Regions from separate parts of the Neobacillus sp. B4I6 genome, predicted to be linked through region 1. Evidence: riboswitches for the same ligand, from Rfam matches in the RefSeq annotation. Region 1 holds a riboswitch; each other region holds the start of a gene.
The links. A riboswitch is a leader RNA that binds a small molecule or an ion and turns the genes downstream of it on or off. The one in region 1 is predicted to bind cobalamin.
Positions count from the first base shown of each region.

Region 2: it holds a riboswitch for cobalamin, as region 1 does, so the genes downstream of both, metE (5-methyltetrahydropteroyltriglutamate--homocysteine S-methyltransferase) here and QF028_RS11015 (ribonucleoside-diphosphate reductase subunit alpha) in region 1, are expected to answer to the same signal.
Region 3: it holds a riboswitch for cobalamin, as region 1 does, so the genes downstream of both, QF028_RS13820 ((2Fe-2S) ferredoxin domain-containing protein) here and QF028_RS11015 (ribonucleoside-diphosphate reductase subunit alpha) in region 1, are expected to answer to the same signal.
Region 4: it holds a riboswitch for cobalamin, as region 1 does, so the genes downstream of both, QF028_RS15675 (ABC transporter substrate-binding protein) here and QF028_RS11015 (ribonucleoside-diphosphate reductase subunit alpha) in region 1, are expected to answer to the same signal.

Region 1 covers NZ_JBNPWB010000002.1:1,806,352-1,809,692, reverse strand. Annotated here, with positions in the region: gene QF028_RS11020 (bifunctional metallophosphatase/5'-nucleotidase) at 1-1,034, shown strand, start outside; cobalamin riboswitch at 1,184-1,385, shown strand; partial or broken gene QF028_RS11015 (ribonucleoside-diphosphate reductase subunit alpha) at 1,531-3,341, shown strand, end outside.
Region 2 covers NZ_JBNPWB010000002.1:4,799,972-4,803,312, forward strand. Annotated here, with positions in the region: gene metE (5-methyltetrahydropteroyltriglutamate--homocysteine S-methyltransferase) at 1-1,790, opposite strand, end outside; cobalamin riboswitch at 1,968-2,148, opposite strand; gene QF028_RS25895 (VOC family protein) at 2,268-2,663, opposite strand.
Region 3 covers NZ_JBNPWB010000002.1:2,392,944-2,396,284, forward strand. Annotated here, with positions in the region: gene cobJ (precorrin-3B C(17)-methyltransferase) at 1-1,405, opposite strand, end outside; gene QF028_RS13820 ((2Fe-2S) ferredoxin domain-containing protein) at 1,459-1,842, opposite strand; cobalamin riboswitch at 1,970-2,146, opposite strand; cobalamin riboswitch at 2,324-2,512, opposite strand; gene QF028_RS13825 (hypothetical protein) at 3,057-3,341, shown strand, end outside.
Region 4 covers NZ_JBNPWB010000002.1:2,750,106-2,753,446, forward strand. Annotated here, with positions in the region: gene QF028_RS15670 (FecCD family ABC transporter permease) at 1-669, opposite strand, end outside; gene QF028_RS15675 (ABC transporter substrate-binding protein) at 635-1,600, opposite strand; cobalamin riboswitch at 1,794-1,986, opposite strand; gene ribH (6,7-dimethyl-8-ribityllumazine synthase) at 2,046-2,516, opposite strand; partial or broken gene ribB (3,4-dihydroxy-2-butanone-4-phosphate synthase) at 2,542-3,165, opposite strand; gene ribE (riboflavin synthase) at 3,226-3,341, opposite strand, start outside.

The sequences.
Region 1 (3,341 bases):
TAACTACTGAGACTCCAACGCTTGTTGTCCCTAGCGGTGTGGCAGGATTAAAATTCACGGATGAAGTAGAAGCAATTAATCAGAATGTAGCGGAATTGAAAAAACAAGGGGTAAAAGCGATTGTCGTTTTAGCCCATAACCCAGGCACTTCAGGTCCAAACGGAGAAAATCCAGCAGGGCAGCTTGTCGATATCGCAAACCGGGTCGACGATGAAGTGGATATCATTTTCGGCGGCCATAATCATGCCTATATGAACGCAACGATTGACAATAAACTAGTTGTTCAATCCTATTCCTATGGAACTGCCTTCTCTGATATTGATCTTGAGATAGATCCTAAAACAAAGGATATTGTCTCAAAAAGAGCTGAGATTGTAACTACCTTTCAAGAAGGAATCGAGCCCGATCCCGAAATAAAGAAAATGATAGAAGGATATGAAACAAAAATAGAACCGATAGTTAATCAAGTTGTTGGCTCTTCATCTGAAAGTCTGACGGCCAAGCAAAATGAAAATGGTGAGTCAGTGCTTGGCGATTTCATTGCGGATGCACAAAGGAAAGCGTTGAATACCGAATTTGCCTTTATGAATCCTGGCGGCATTCGAGCCGATATTGATCCTGGCGATATCACCTGGGGAGAAATTTACACGGTACAGCCCTTTAATAATGACCTTGTCAAAATGTCGATGACGGGACAGCAAATCCGAGAATTGCTCAACCAGCAGTGGGGAGCAACAAAAACGAACATGTTGCAGATTTCTGGCATAAGCTATACTTGGGATCCAAATAAACCAGCAGCGCAAAGGGTAGTGAGCACCAAGCTTCCAGATGGCACGGAAATGGATCCTAATAAATCCTATTCTGTGACAGCGAATATTTTTCTTTCTGGTGGCGGAGATGGATTTACTGTATTTACACAAGCTAAAAATAAAGAAGTCGGACCTGTTGACCTTGATGCATTAGTTAACTTCAGTAAAGCCCAGCCAAAACTGTTCACTTATGGCATTCAAAATAGAATACAAAGGGTTCAGTGACATCCTTGGTGTTTTAAAAAAAGGTGTCAGCCCAGATAGGTTTCATTTTTATTTAATAATAGACTTGAATTATTTTGGTGACTATACTATTATTTAAATTAATTGATTTACTATATATTGTTTCAATAAATAATAATCAAACTATATATTGTGTTAGCCTTAAGAGACGATGCCATTGTGGCTTAATAGGGAATCTGGTGTAAATCCAGAACTGCCCCCGCAACTGTAAATGCTGACGAAATGAGCAAACCACTGTATAAGAAGTGTCTAATCTATTAGGTACTTATATGGGAAGGGTTCAAAGTAGGAAGAAGCATGAGTCAGGAGACCTATCTTTCTTAAGATGTTTCAACTTCTTCGGGGATTGAGAAGATGAACGGTGGCGACAGGAGGCATTGGATTTTTTTATTCCTTTTGTAGTGTATCGTTTCATCCGCTCAATTACCGTTGAGCGGATTTTTTTATTATAGGGGGAAATGGATTGATAACTAAGGAGATTCAAACAGAACTTAATTACGTATTAGAATCTATTAATCAAGTTTCAGAAAAATATCAGATAGATACTACGGAGCTTAAAGAGCAAATTAGTAAACTGGATGAAACAGAGGGGGAAGCTAATCACCAAGCTTTATTATATGCTGTGAATCAAATTGCAATAGACCAACCAAATTGGACATTTGTCGCTGCCCGTTTATATCTAAATGAATTATATGGAAAGTCAGCAAAAAATCGAGGATATAATCGTTCTTTAAAATATGGAGATTTTTATAGATTAATAAAAGAATTGACTGATACCGGGATATATTCTCATAATTTACTTAGCTTATATAGTAAAGATGAAATCGAACAACTAGCAAAAGAGATAATTCCAGATAAAGATTTATTATTTAATTACATAGGGTTATTTTTACTGGCGGATCGCTATCTTGCTCAAGATCATAATAGAAATGTATATGAACTCCCGCAGGAGCGGTTCATGATTATTGCCATGACGATTATGAAGGATGAAAAGGAGTCCATCCGCTTACAACTTGTAAAGGAAGCGTATTGGGCACTTAGTAATTTATATATGACGGTTGCTACCCCCACTTTAGCGAATGCAGGCAAAAGCTTTGGTCAGCTTTCCTCCTGCTTTATTGATACAGTAGATGATTCCCTTGATAGCATCTATTTAAATAATTGGGATATTGCTCGGCTAAGCAAGGATGGCGGAGGTATAGGGATTTATTATGGTAAAGTTCGTGCCCTTGGTTCCGATATTAAGAAATTCAAAGGAAACTCTTCCGGAATTGTGCCATGGATTAAATTGTTAAATAATACAGCTGTCAGTGTTGATCAGTTAGGTCAACGTCAAGGTGCCATTGCGGTTTATCTAGATTTATTTCATAAAGATATCATGAACGGTTTTCTCGATTTAAAAACCAATAATGGGGATGAACGCCGTAAGGCCCATGACATTTTTACGGGTGTCACCATACCAGACCTATTTATGAAAAAATTAGAAGAGAAAGATGAGGATGGAAGAAGTATTGGGCAGTGGCATACATTTTGTCCCCATCAAGTAAAACAATTTATGGGCTGGAAGGATGAAAAAGGGAACCTTCTCGGACTTGAGGATTTTTATGATGAAACGGATGTTAAATTCTTTACCGAGAAATATGAAGAGGCCGCAGGTAACCCGCTTCTTCCTCGTAAAACATATCGTGCCATGGATATTATGACACGAATCATGGTTGCTCAATTAGAAACAGGAACACCATACATGTTCTATCGTGATGAAGTAAACAGGCAAAATCCCGAATAAGCATATATTGGGTAAGGGCCGAACTTCTATTTACTGCAGTAATTTATGTACAGAAATTGCTCAAAATATGTCCGCAACGACGATTGTAAACGAATACCAGAATGAAGAGGGCAATATCGTGATAATTCGGAAACCTGGTGATTTCGTTGTTTGTAATTTATCGTCTATTAATCTGGCAAAAGCAGTCCCTGCAGATGTTTTAGAGCGTTTAATTAGGATCCAAGTACGAATGCTCGATAACGTGATAGATTTAAATACAATCTCTGTTGGACAGGCTCAACTTACAAATAAAAAGTACAGAGCCGTGGGTCTTGGTACATTTGGATGGCACCACCTACTAGCTCTTAAAGGGATTTACTGGGAGTCTGAAGCAGCGGTAAATTATGCAGATCATCTGTATGAGGACATTGCATTTTATACGATCCGTTCATCAATGGAACTAGCAAAGGAGAAAGGGTCTTATAGTCTATTTAAGGATTCAGAATGGCATTCAGGAAGTTATT
Region 2 (3,341 bases), 3.0 Mb from region 1:
CCTGCATCTTCTAACGATGCAATCTCTTCTCTTAGTGCTAAGGCTAGTTGGTTGGCTACTTGTTCACGTGAAATATCATCGCGGACAAAAGACCAATTTAAGATTGTGATAGGACCTGTTAACATCCCTTTCACATACTTAGACGTTAATTGCTGTGCCGCTTCTACTTCCTTCACGGTCATTGGGGCTGTCCACTCGACGTCACCATAAATAATTGGTGGTTTGACACAACGTGAACCATAGGATACAACCCATGCTTTTTCTGTAAAGGCAAAACCTTCTAGCTTTTCTCCAAAGTACTCAACCATATCCGTCCGCTCAAATTCACCATGAACTAAAACATCCAGTCCTATTTCTTCTTGAATTTGAATCCAACGGGCTGTTTCACTTTTTAGAAACGATGCATACTCAGCGTCTGTAATTTCCTTTTTACGCCATGCTGTACGTGTCCGTTTTACTTGATCTGACTGAGGGAAGCTGCCAATCGTTGTGGTTGGATAATCTGGTAAATCTAATGCCTTTTTCTGCAAAGGCTGGCGTTCTTTAAACGTCATTGAACGTGCAAAATGCTCTTGTGTTACTTGTAATACTAGCTCTTTCACACGTGCATTTTTCCTTGCCTTATGCTGGGCTAATGCTTCAGTTGCTATCATACTTTGTGACACGCTCTTATTTCCTGTCCAAGCCTCGTCACGTACGTAAGATGCGATATGTGATAACTCAATTATTTTCTCATCGGCAAATGACAAAGCATTTGTCAGTATGGCATCCAGCTTTGTTTCTGCCTTCGTCGTCACAGGTACATGCTGTAAACTACATGAAGACTGAATCCAAGCTTCTTTTACACCGCTTAATAATAAAACAGCTTTTATATTGAATGCTTTTTCAGCCAAATTTGCCCGCCAAATATCCCGTCCATTTACTATACCAATTCCTAATACTTTATCCTGTGGGAACCCGTGTTTTCGAAGTGAAGCCATATTCTCTTCGGCACCATGTATGAAATCAAGACCAATCCCTTCAACAGGTAATTGAGACAGCTCTTCATACGCTGATAGTCCTTCAAAATAGGTTTGTAACATGATTTGTGCAGCCGGTACTTCTTCTGCTAACTGTTTGTAAATTTCTTGCACTAGTTTTACATCATCTGCTGTTAGTGAAAGGGTTAGTGCTGGTTCTTCCACTTGAATCCACTGTGCCCCAGCATCTACAAGCTGCTGGAATACTTGTGCATATAGCGGTAAAAGTTTCAAAATAAACAATGCTTTCGATTTGGCATCGTATCCTTTGGCTAAGCTAACAAAAGTAAAAGGACCGATCATTGTAGGCTTTGTAATAAGACCTAATTCCTCTTTGGCTTCTACAAAATAATCTAAAATGTAGTTCTTGGTTAATTGTAATGACTTGCCTTCATACTCGGGCACGATGTAGTGATAGTTGGTATTAAACCACTTTGTCATCTCACAAGCCACAACATGGCTTGCCCCACGGGCCATTTCGTAATACGTGGTAAGATCTACTTCATCACCTGTCCACTTATAACGATTTGGAATCAATCCAAACATTGCCGCATGGTCAAGCATACGGTCATAAATGGTAAAATCCCCAACTGTTAGTAACTCTAAGCCTAATGATTGCTGGCGCTTCAAATTATTCAAGCGAGTCGTTTTCATCTCTAAAATAAATTGCTCCTCTGATAACGCACCCTTCCAAAAAGATTCTACACAACGTTTCCACTCCCGATTATCACCAATGTACGGGTATCCAATAGCAGTACTTACTAAATTCATTTTTCATTCCTCCTTTTTTAGATTACAAATTCCCAAATACAAAAAAGCCATCTCCACAAAATGGAAATGGCTCTACAATCAAGTTTAAGTTTTGCTAAAAAACAAGAATAAACATAGCTACTCATAACTCGTTTGTCGTACAAATGAATGTCACCACCTATTTCCACGTAGGTATTTGGTGTGTACTGGAAATTGGCAGGTCTCCTGGCTTATCATCATGGCTCCTCACACCTTCCCATCATTTGACAGTGGTATTTGTGATTCACTCCGATTTACAGTTGCGGGACAGCGACGGAATTACACCGTTCTTCCCTATTAAGCCAAGCCTTAGCTTGGCACCAATTCTTACACGATATGTAATTTTCACTAACTATAGCATATTAATAATTTGAAGTACATAATTTTCTGAAAAGTAGTCAGCATGATGAGAGTTCTCTCGCTCACCTTAGCAATCTCTGATATCACATATCATGGGTTCTATTTTGCATTCGCATCGGGTTGATGAATTCCGAATATATTACCTTCGGTATCAATATAGTATCCTTGCCACGCCATTCCAGGCAGGGCATATTTGGCCATTGCGACCTTGCCGCCATTCTCAATAATTATAGCTTCCGTTACATCGTAATTTTCCACTCCCATTGTACAAGCAAATGCATTCAAAGCTTGGTTTGCTTCCGGTGGAGCACTTTGCCGCTGCATCAAAGCACCATTGATCCCAGGTTCATTCTCTTCGCCAGTCACTGCTCCAAAGTAAGGCATTCCTGCATACTCACTCCAATCTTGAAATGACCATCCGAATACCTCTCCATAAAACTTCTTTGCCCGTTCCATGTCATTGACATGAATTTCGAAATGAACTAATCTTCCCATGATTGCCTCCTAATTAAAAAAGTAATTATATTCGCTTCTAGCAAGTTAGCACTTATGTATATCTTGAAGTTATGATGCTTCATCTTATGATAGCAAAACTAAGGATGAAGCCAACTTTTCAATTTGAGCCAAAGCCTAATATATTTCCTCTTTATTATAGGATAATTGTTGGAATATATTCAATTTTTATAAAAATGAAATAATTTTACTTATTAGTTCCTGTTTGATATTCTTGCCATTTATTGCACGATCTACGACTGATACATAACGTCCACCCTTCTTATTATCGGGCACTCTTGGATTAATCTTTTTAAAATAGGACCTGTCATTGGTTTTGGTCATATCAAGATGTTGCTGGGTTATACATCCTTTATCTTTCTTTTGGTCACTTTGTTTGCTGGGTACTTACGCCACAAGAAAGCATCAGGATTTCGAAAAAAGTCCCACCGAATCATGGCAATGATCTTTACGATTTTTTTCTAGTCCATATGCTTATTCCTATAAAGTAACTTGCTCACATGGACAGCCAGGACATTCAAATACTACTTTAAAACGAATCTCTCTTATCTTTTTAATTAGACGACCAACGACAGAGGAAGATTAGTAATATTAAATAGGATACATGGATTGGTTTTGTCGATAAGATAATAAATGTGTTTTTTAGGGGATAAAAGAAAT
Region 3 (3,341 bases), 590 kb from region 1:
CCTTTGCCCCTAGAAATAAATCAAACGCTCCTTTTCGGTAAACAATGCCAATATCCTCTTTTACAGCTCCGTAGCAGGCCATGCCGCAGCCATTCACGCCAAGTTTCAATTCTTTGGGGAGTTCCATGCCGCCAAGCCTTTCCTGCAGCTCATCGGCATAAGGGATGGAATCCTTCTTTTCTCCGTCACAAAAATCACAGGCTTTTACGGTTAATACGTCGCCAACAGGAGCAATCAAAAAGTTAGCCTCCGTTAGTTTTTCAACAATCTCATCAGGCTTAGAGGTTAAAATTTGCAGCTTCATAAAATGGTCTTGTGTGTATTCCATGACACCTTCTTCTCCGACAATTTCGGAAAGAATGACCATCTGAGTCGCAGTAAATTTTTTATTAGCGACACCAGGGCTGACCGCTACCTCAAAAATAGATTGAAAGTCTTGCTTCACCATTAAACCTTGGGATGGTCCATCGTTCTCGCCAAGGATCATTTGCAAGGCTTCCTCAGCGAGCTCTCTTGGCGACTCTTTCACTGAGGTTGGGGTGACTAGTTCCTTGTTTACCGGTTTTGCATCTTCCATTTGCTCCAGTGCCCATGGTTCGGCTTCCTTTTGCAGACGCTGATGCGGTTTCAACGGCTGTATTGCCTGATTTAATGTATACTTCCGCTGATAACCGCGCGGAGTGATGATCAAGCCGTCGTAGAAAAATGTGGAAGAGTTGCCAATTAAAACGGTGGTTAACATACCAATTTCATGTTCGAGCATCTCTTGTAAATTGGTTAAGACGATCTTTTGACTATCACGGTAAGCACTCTTTACCAATCCTACAGGGGTTTCTGGCGAGCGATATTTTAGTAGAATTTTTTGAGCTTCCATGATCTGCCGTGTTCTTCTCCCGCTTTTTGGATTATATAAAGCAATCACAAAATCAGCTTGAGCGGCCGCTTCGATTCGTTTCTCGATTATGCTCCAAGGTGTCAAATGGTCACTTAAGCTGATTGTACAGGCATCATGCATGACCGGCGCGCCTAATAAAGCAGCACAGGAGTTGATGGCAGAAATGCCAGGGACCACCTCCACTTCTACCCCTGAGTCTTTTTTCCAGCCTTTTTCGATTAGCACTTCGTAAACAAGTCCTGCCATTCCATATACACCGGCATCACCGCTTGAAATGACGGCTACTGTGTAACCGAGTTCGGCCTGTTTCACTGCCTCCTGGGCCCGGCTCACTTCTTCTGTCATTCCTGTGCTGATGATTTGCTTTCCAGCTATTAATCCCTTGATTAAATCAACGTAGGTTTTGTAGCCGATGATGATATCACTTTCTTCGATGGCTTCTTTTGCCCGTCCGGTGATATGTTTTTCATCACCGGGGCCAAAACCAATAACCAATAATTTTCCTTTCACACTATTACGCCACCTTCCAAAATTTCAAACTAGAATCCAGCTACTATCCGCTGTTAAATCTTTTCTTTAACAGCTTTTTGTGCTCCTGCGATGCATTCCGACCCTTCTGGCTGTATGAATCCTTCTTCGGAATATTGATAGATCGCATGCTCCTGAAGGCAATGACCTTCCGCTAGATGACGCTTTACAATCGTAGTTCCCACTTCTGGGGTTACGTTTTTATACCAAGTCCCTGAAGGATAGACGATGGCAACGGGAGCGTCCTTACATCTCCCATTGCATCTCGTTCTTGTTGTATGTATGAGTGAATCTAAGTTTAAATTGGTGATTTCATTCCGAATCGCTTGGGTCGCTTCCTCCCCACCCTTTCTCATACAGCTGCTGCCGTTGCAAATGAAAACATGGTGTTTCGTCCCTTGTAAATTCCAAGTAGTCATGTCACACTCTCCTTTTCGTTTTTTACGTAAAAAAAGCACCCCTATGGACATAGGGGTGCAGAATATATACACACAAAAAAATAGCGGTGTATGTTCAGCACTTCTACCTATGTTCCCGTAGGTTGATTGAGATTATTAGGTAAAGGCAGGTCTCCTGACTTAGGTTCATCATCCATTGCGTCTTCCCGAATTCCTTCAGTGACATTTGCAATGAACTCCCCATACAGTGGCGGGTACCGTGACGGATTTAAACCGTACTTCCCAATTAAGCACATATTCGTGCACCTATCCTAATCTATTCAATTGTTAAAAAGGCTTGTTCCTTCTAAAGCTAAACTATGAGAATTAAAAATGATTTAGAATCATCAAAACGAAAAAATCCGTTCAACATTAGTTGAACGGATAAAACGTCAGCACAAAGAAAGTTAATAAATAATCCTTTTTGTCCAAACGTTCCATCTTCTCAACCCCCGAAGAAATCGAAACTAAAAAAGCTAAGACAGGTCTCCTGACTTGTGTATCTTCCTACTTTAGACCCTTCCCGAATCGTCAATAAATAAACGATCCAGTGGTTTGTCTATTTCGTCCACACTTACAGTTGCGGGGGCAGTTCTGGCCTTTCACCAGATTCCCAATTAAGCCCTAAGGCATCTTAACCAATTGTTAACAAATTCATATGTAATTTTAAGAGATAATAATTATACTAGTCTAACAAATAGAATATATCAAGTGCTTTTTAAATTCCCTTATATTATTTTAGGGGGGCGGCATAGCTATCGGATTGCTGGATACCTACAACAACTTCTTTATTCCCATTCCCTGTATTAATGCCCTATTAGTTATTATTAATCGTGGTGAAAGGAATCGGGTATAAACCAGACAAGGGATTCACCCACCCATTAATAGGAGCCTTTAATGCAGCTCTTTATTAAAATCATTGGTGTCCATCTGCAACCCACCTGTCTTATGATTCTCCATATAGATTTATGTACAAATCCACAGGAGCATTCCAAGATCCTGTCTACATGGGTGTTCAAAAGCATGTCGTAAATAATATTCAAAGGTATCCATTAATTCACGGCCAGCATACGTTACTCCCTCAATCCCCATTTTCTACAAAGATTTGGGGGCTTTTCTTCCGATTGTCTGCATAGAATGTAGACAAGGGTAAGTGATCTCTCAATGAAAATAGTTAACCTGGAGGGAATAACCTAATGCAATTTATTGAAGATGTTAAAGACGTGAAATTTAGTTTTTTGGAAAAGCCGCCGGCGTCGTCTATGACCTATGCCTTTGTTTATGTTAATAATCACAATGAATACTATGCAGTTAAAAATGGAGAGCGTTTGTCACGTAGTGAATTGCGGATTGGCAAATATAAAAGGGTTTATACAGTCAATATGCAGCAGCAAACCATCACCTACAAGGAAGAAGTCCCATCGGCTACAAGAGGAAGAAGGTTTTCTGTCAATTTATTTATCGATATTGCCGTTGAACAC
Region 4 (3,341 bases), 940 kb from region 1:
TGAGCCAATGATAAAAAATGGCAAAATGATCTTTATGTACACCCATCCTCTCATCGATACACTTCCTAATAGCCAGCCGATAATTTGCCGCAGCTCATCCCCAGTCAGTGCAATCATCAAAGAAATAATTGCTCCTAAAAAGGAACTAAAAATTATCCCCGTTAATATAATCGTTTCCACTCTCATCGAGCGCTCTATTTTACTGGCGAAAGTAAGGACTAAAAAGATGGTTAAAATGGAAAATAGAATACTTAGCAATGGTAATGTGAAGGAACCAATAAAAGGAATTGATAGGTGGAAAAACAGTGTCAACACCGCTCCAACAGATGCCCCGGAGGATACACCCAATGTATAAGGATCTGCTAACGGGTTTCTTAACAGTCCTTGAAAGGCTGCCCCTGCAATTGCAAGAGAAGCCCCGACAAGACCTGATAAAATCACTCTAGGTAAGCGAATGTTTAGGACAATACTCGAATACATAGGGTCAATTGTCCCCAATGAAATAACCCCAAATACTTTCGCACTGATAATCTTAATAATGGTTAAGATTGGAACCGAAACTGTTCCAATTGAAATACCTAATAAAATAGATAGGAATAGGAAAATTCCAGCTATCATATAGGAAAAATACTTTTTATTTAAAAATTTCAGGATAGACAGCCTTCGCAAGATCTTCTACTCCTTCAACGATCCGAGGGCCTGAGCGAGTCACGCGACCAGAATCGACATCGACTACATGCTTATTTTTTACAGCGTTGACTGTTTCCCAGCCCTTTCTAGTTAAAACTTGTTCCGCTGGATTTTTGACGTAGTATCCATAGGTAGTCAGAATTACATCAGGATTGCGTTTAATCATCGCCTCTTGATCAATTTTAATCCAGCCTTCTTGATCATTTGCGATGTTTTCTGCATTGATTATACTAAGCATTTGATCCATAAAGGTATTCTTACCAGGTGTATAAATTTCTGGAGCGGGCGAAACTTCAACTAATACCTTTTTCTTTTCTTTTATTTCTCCAGCCTTTGCTTTAATATCGGCCAATTTATTCTTCATTCCTGTAATCATCTCATTGGCTTTCGCTGTTTCACCGGTAGCTTTCCCAATCATATCAATCGAATCATAAACTTGGTCAAAATTTTGCGCATCATTAACAACTAAAACGGTAATTCCAGCATCTTTAAGCTGCTGAAGCCCTGCTTTAGAATTATGTGCGGACGATGCATGTGCTAGTACTAAATCTGGTTTTAAGGAAATGATTTTTTCTAAGTTTATTTCCTGCCCGCCGATTTTTTCTTTTTTCGTCGCTGCTTCCGGATAATTATCGAAATCAGACACGCCCACCACTTCTTTGTCAAGACCTAAGGCAAACGCAATTTCTGTATTACTTGGAATTAGTGAAACAATTTTTTCAGGTTTCTTTTCGATGATAACTTTAGTTTTGGTAGCATCAGTAAGTGTAACTGGATAGGTAATTTCCGCTGTTTTCTTCTCTACGCTTGACTTATTCTCTTCGTTAACTTGATCTTTCTTTTCAGCACAACCTGCTAAAACTCCTACTGTCAATAATACTACTAACAGCAATGAATACAACTTCTTCATTTTTCTCCCTACTTTCAGTTAATAAAAATTATGTAACAAAAAATAAATCTTCTTGTGCAAAAACAAAATGGCTTGGATAAAAACAAAAAACATCTCCACTATGTAATGGAGATGTTGGTATGATTAGATTCAGGTTACTAGCAATAAGTAAAGGGAGTCTAGCCTTCAACACCGTCCCATCCTCGTAGGTTTATTGGCGCACAAGAATTAGGCAGGTTTCCTGGCTCATGATCATCGCTTCCTATGCCTTCCCATCTTAGTCGACAGTGGCACCATATAGGTTGCTCTCATTTACAGTGGCGGGACCGCGTTGGCTTATACCAAACTTCTCTTTTAAGCCGAAAATCTTACAATAAGATTTTAGCACCTAATTATAAAAAATATTTTTTGTTAAATTCATTATAGAAAAGATGAAATGAATTGTACATGTATTTTTGCAATAATTTTAAAGTTCAATCGTTCTGCACAAATTGGCCATTTCAATTGCAGCCGAAGCGGCATCCCATCCCTTATTACCAGCCTTTGTCCCAGCACGCTCAATAGCTTGTTCAATAGAATCTGTGGTTAGTACTCCAAAAATAACAGGAATGCCACTACTTAAATTGATTGCGGAAACACCTTTTGCCACTTCATTACAAACAAAGTCAAAATGTGGAGTAGAGCCGCGAATGACCGTACCAAGCGTGATAACAGCATCATATTTTTTGCTATTAGCCATTTTTTGGGCGATTAATGAAATTTCAAATGCACCTGGTACCCAGGCAATATCTACGTCTGTCTCACTGACGCCATGTCTTTTAAGTGCATCCTGTGCACCGCCTAATAGTTTACTTGTAATGAATTCATTAAAACGTCCAACCACGATTCCAACTTTTAATCCTGAGCCAACTAAATTTCCTTCAAAAATATTACCCATGAGTATGCCTCCTAAATTTGTTTTAAACTTCCCGCTTAACTAAATTTTCCTTGTTGCTTCGGTATTCTACTAAATCTTTAATCGTAATCATTTTAATGTTTAGCTTATCAGCAATTTTGCGCAGCTGTGGGACACGTGCCATCGTGCCATCGTCATTCATGATTTCACAAATGACACCAGCAGGCTTGGCACCGCATAAAATTGCAAGGTCTACAGCTGCTTCTGTATGCCCCGTTCTGCTCAAGACTCCGTCTTTTTTAGCAATCAACGGAAACATATGCCCTGGTCTTAAAAAATCGGATGCTTTTGATTCCGGGTCAACCATACTCAACACCGTTGCTGATCGTTCAAATGCAGAAATTCCAGTTGTAGAAAATTTATGGTCAATGCTTACGGTAAAAGCTGTTCGATGTGGATCCGTGTTCTTGGAAACCATTGGATGTAAGTCGAGCTTTTGAGCTAATGCCTCGTCAATAGGAACACAGATTAGACCTCTTCCGTGAGTGGCCATAAGATTTATGACCTCCGGGGTTGCTTTTTCAGCAAGAGAAATAAAGTCCCCTTCATTTTCCCTGTTTTCATCATCGCAGACAATAACAACCTTTCCTTCTTTTAAATCAGCAAGAGCTTCGTTAATCGTATTAAACACGCAACATCTCTCCTTTCAAAATGACAAACCCTTTAAGATTGGACTTTTCCAAACTATAATTTAATTAAAACCATTGTCTGCTAAAAATTGTGCCGTTATCCCTGTCTTATGATTTTGCGCAGTATCACCTGAAAGGTTTTTCATAAAATGACCAACGTATTTACCAATCATATCGC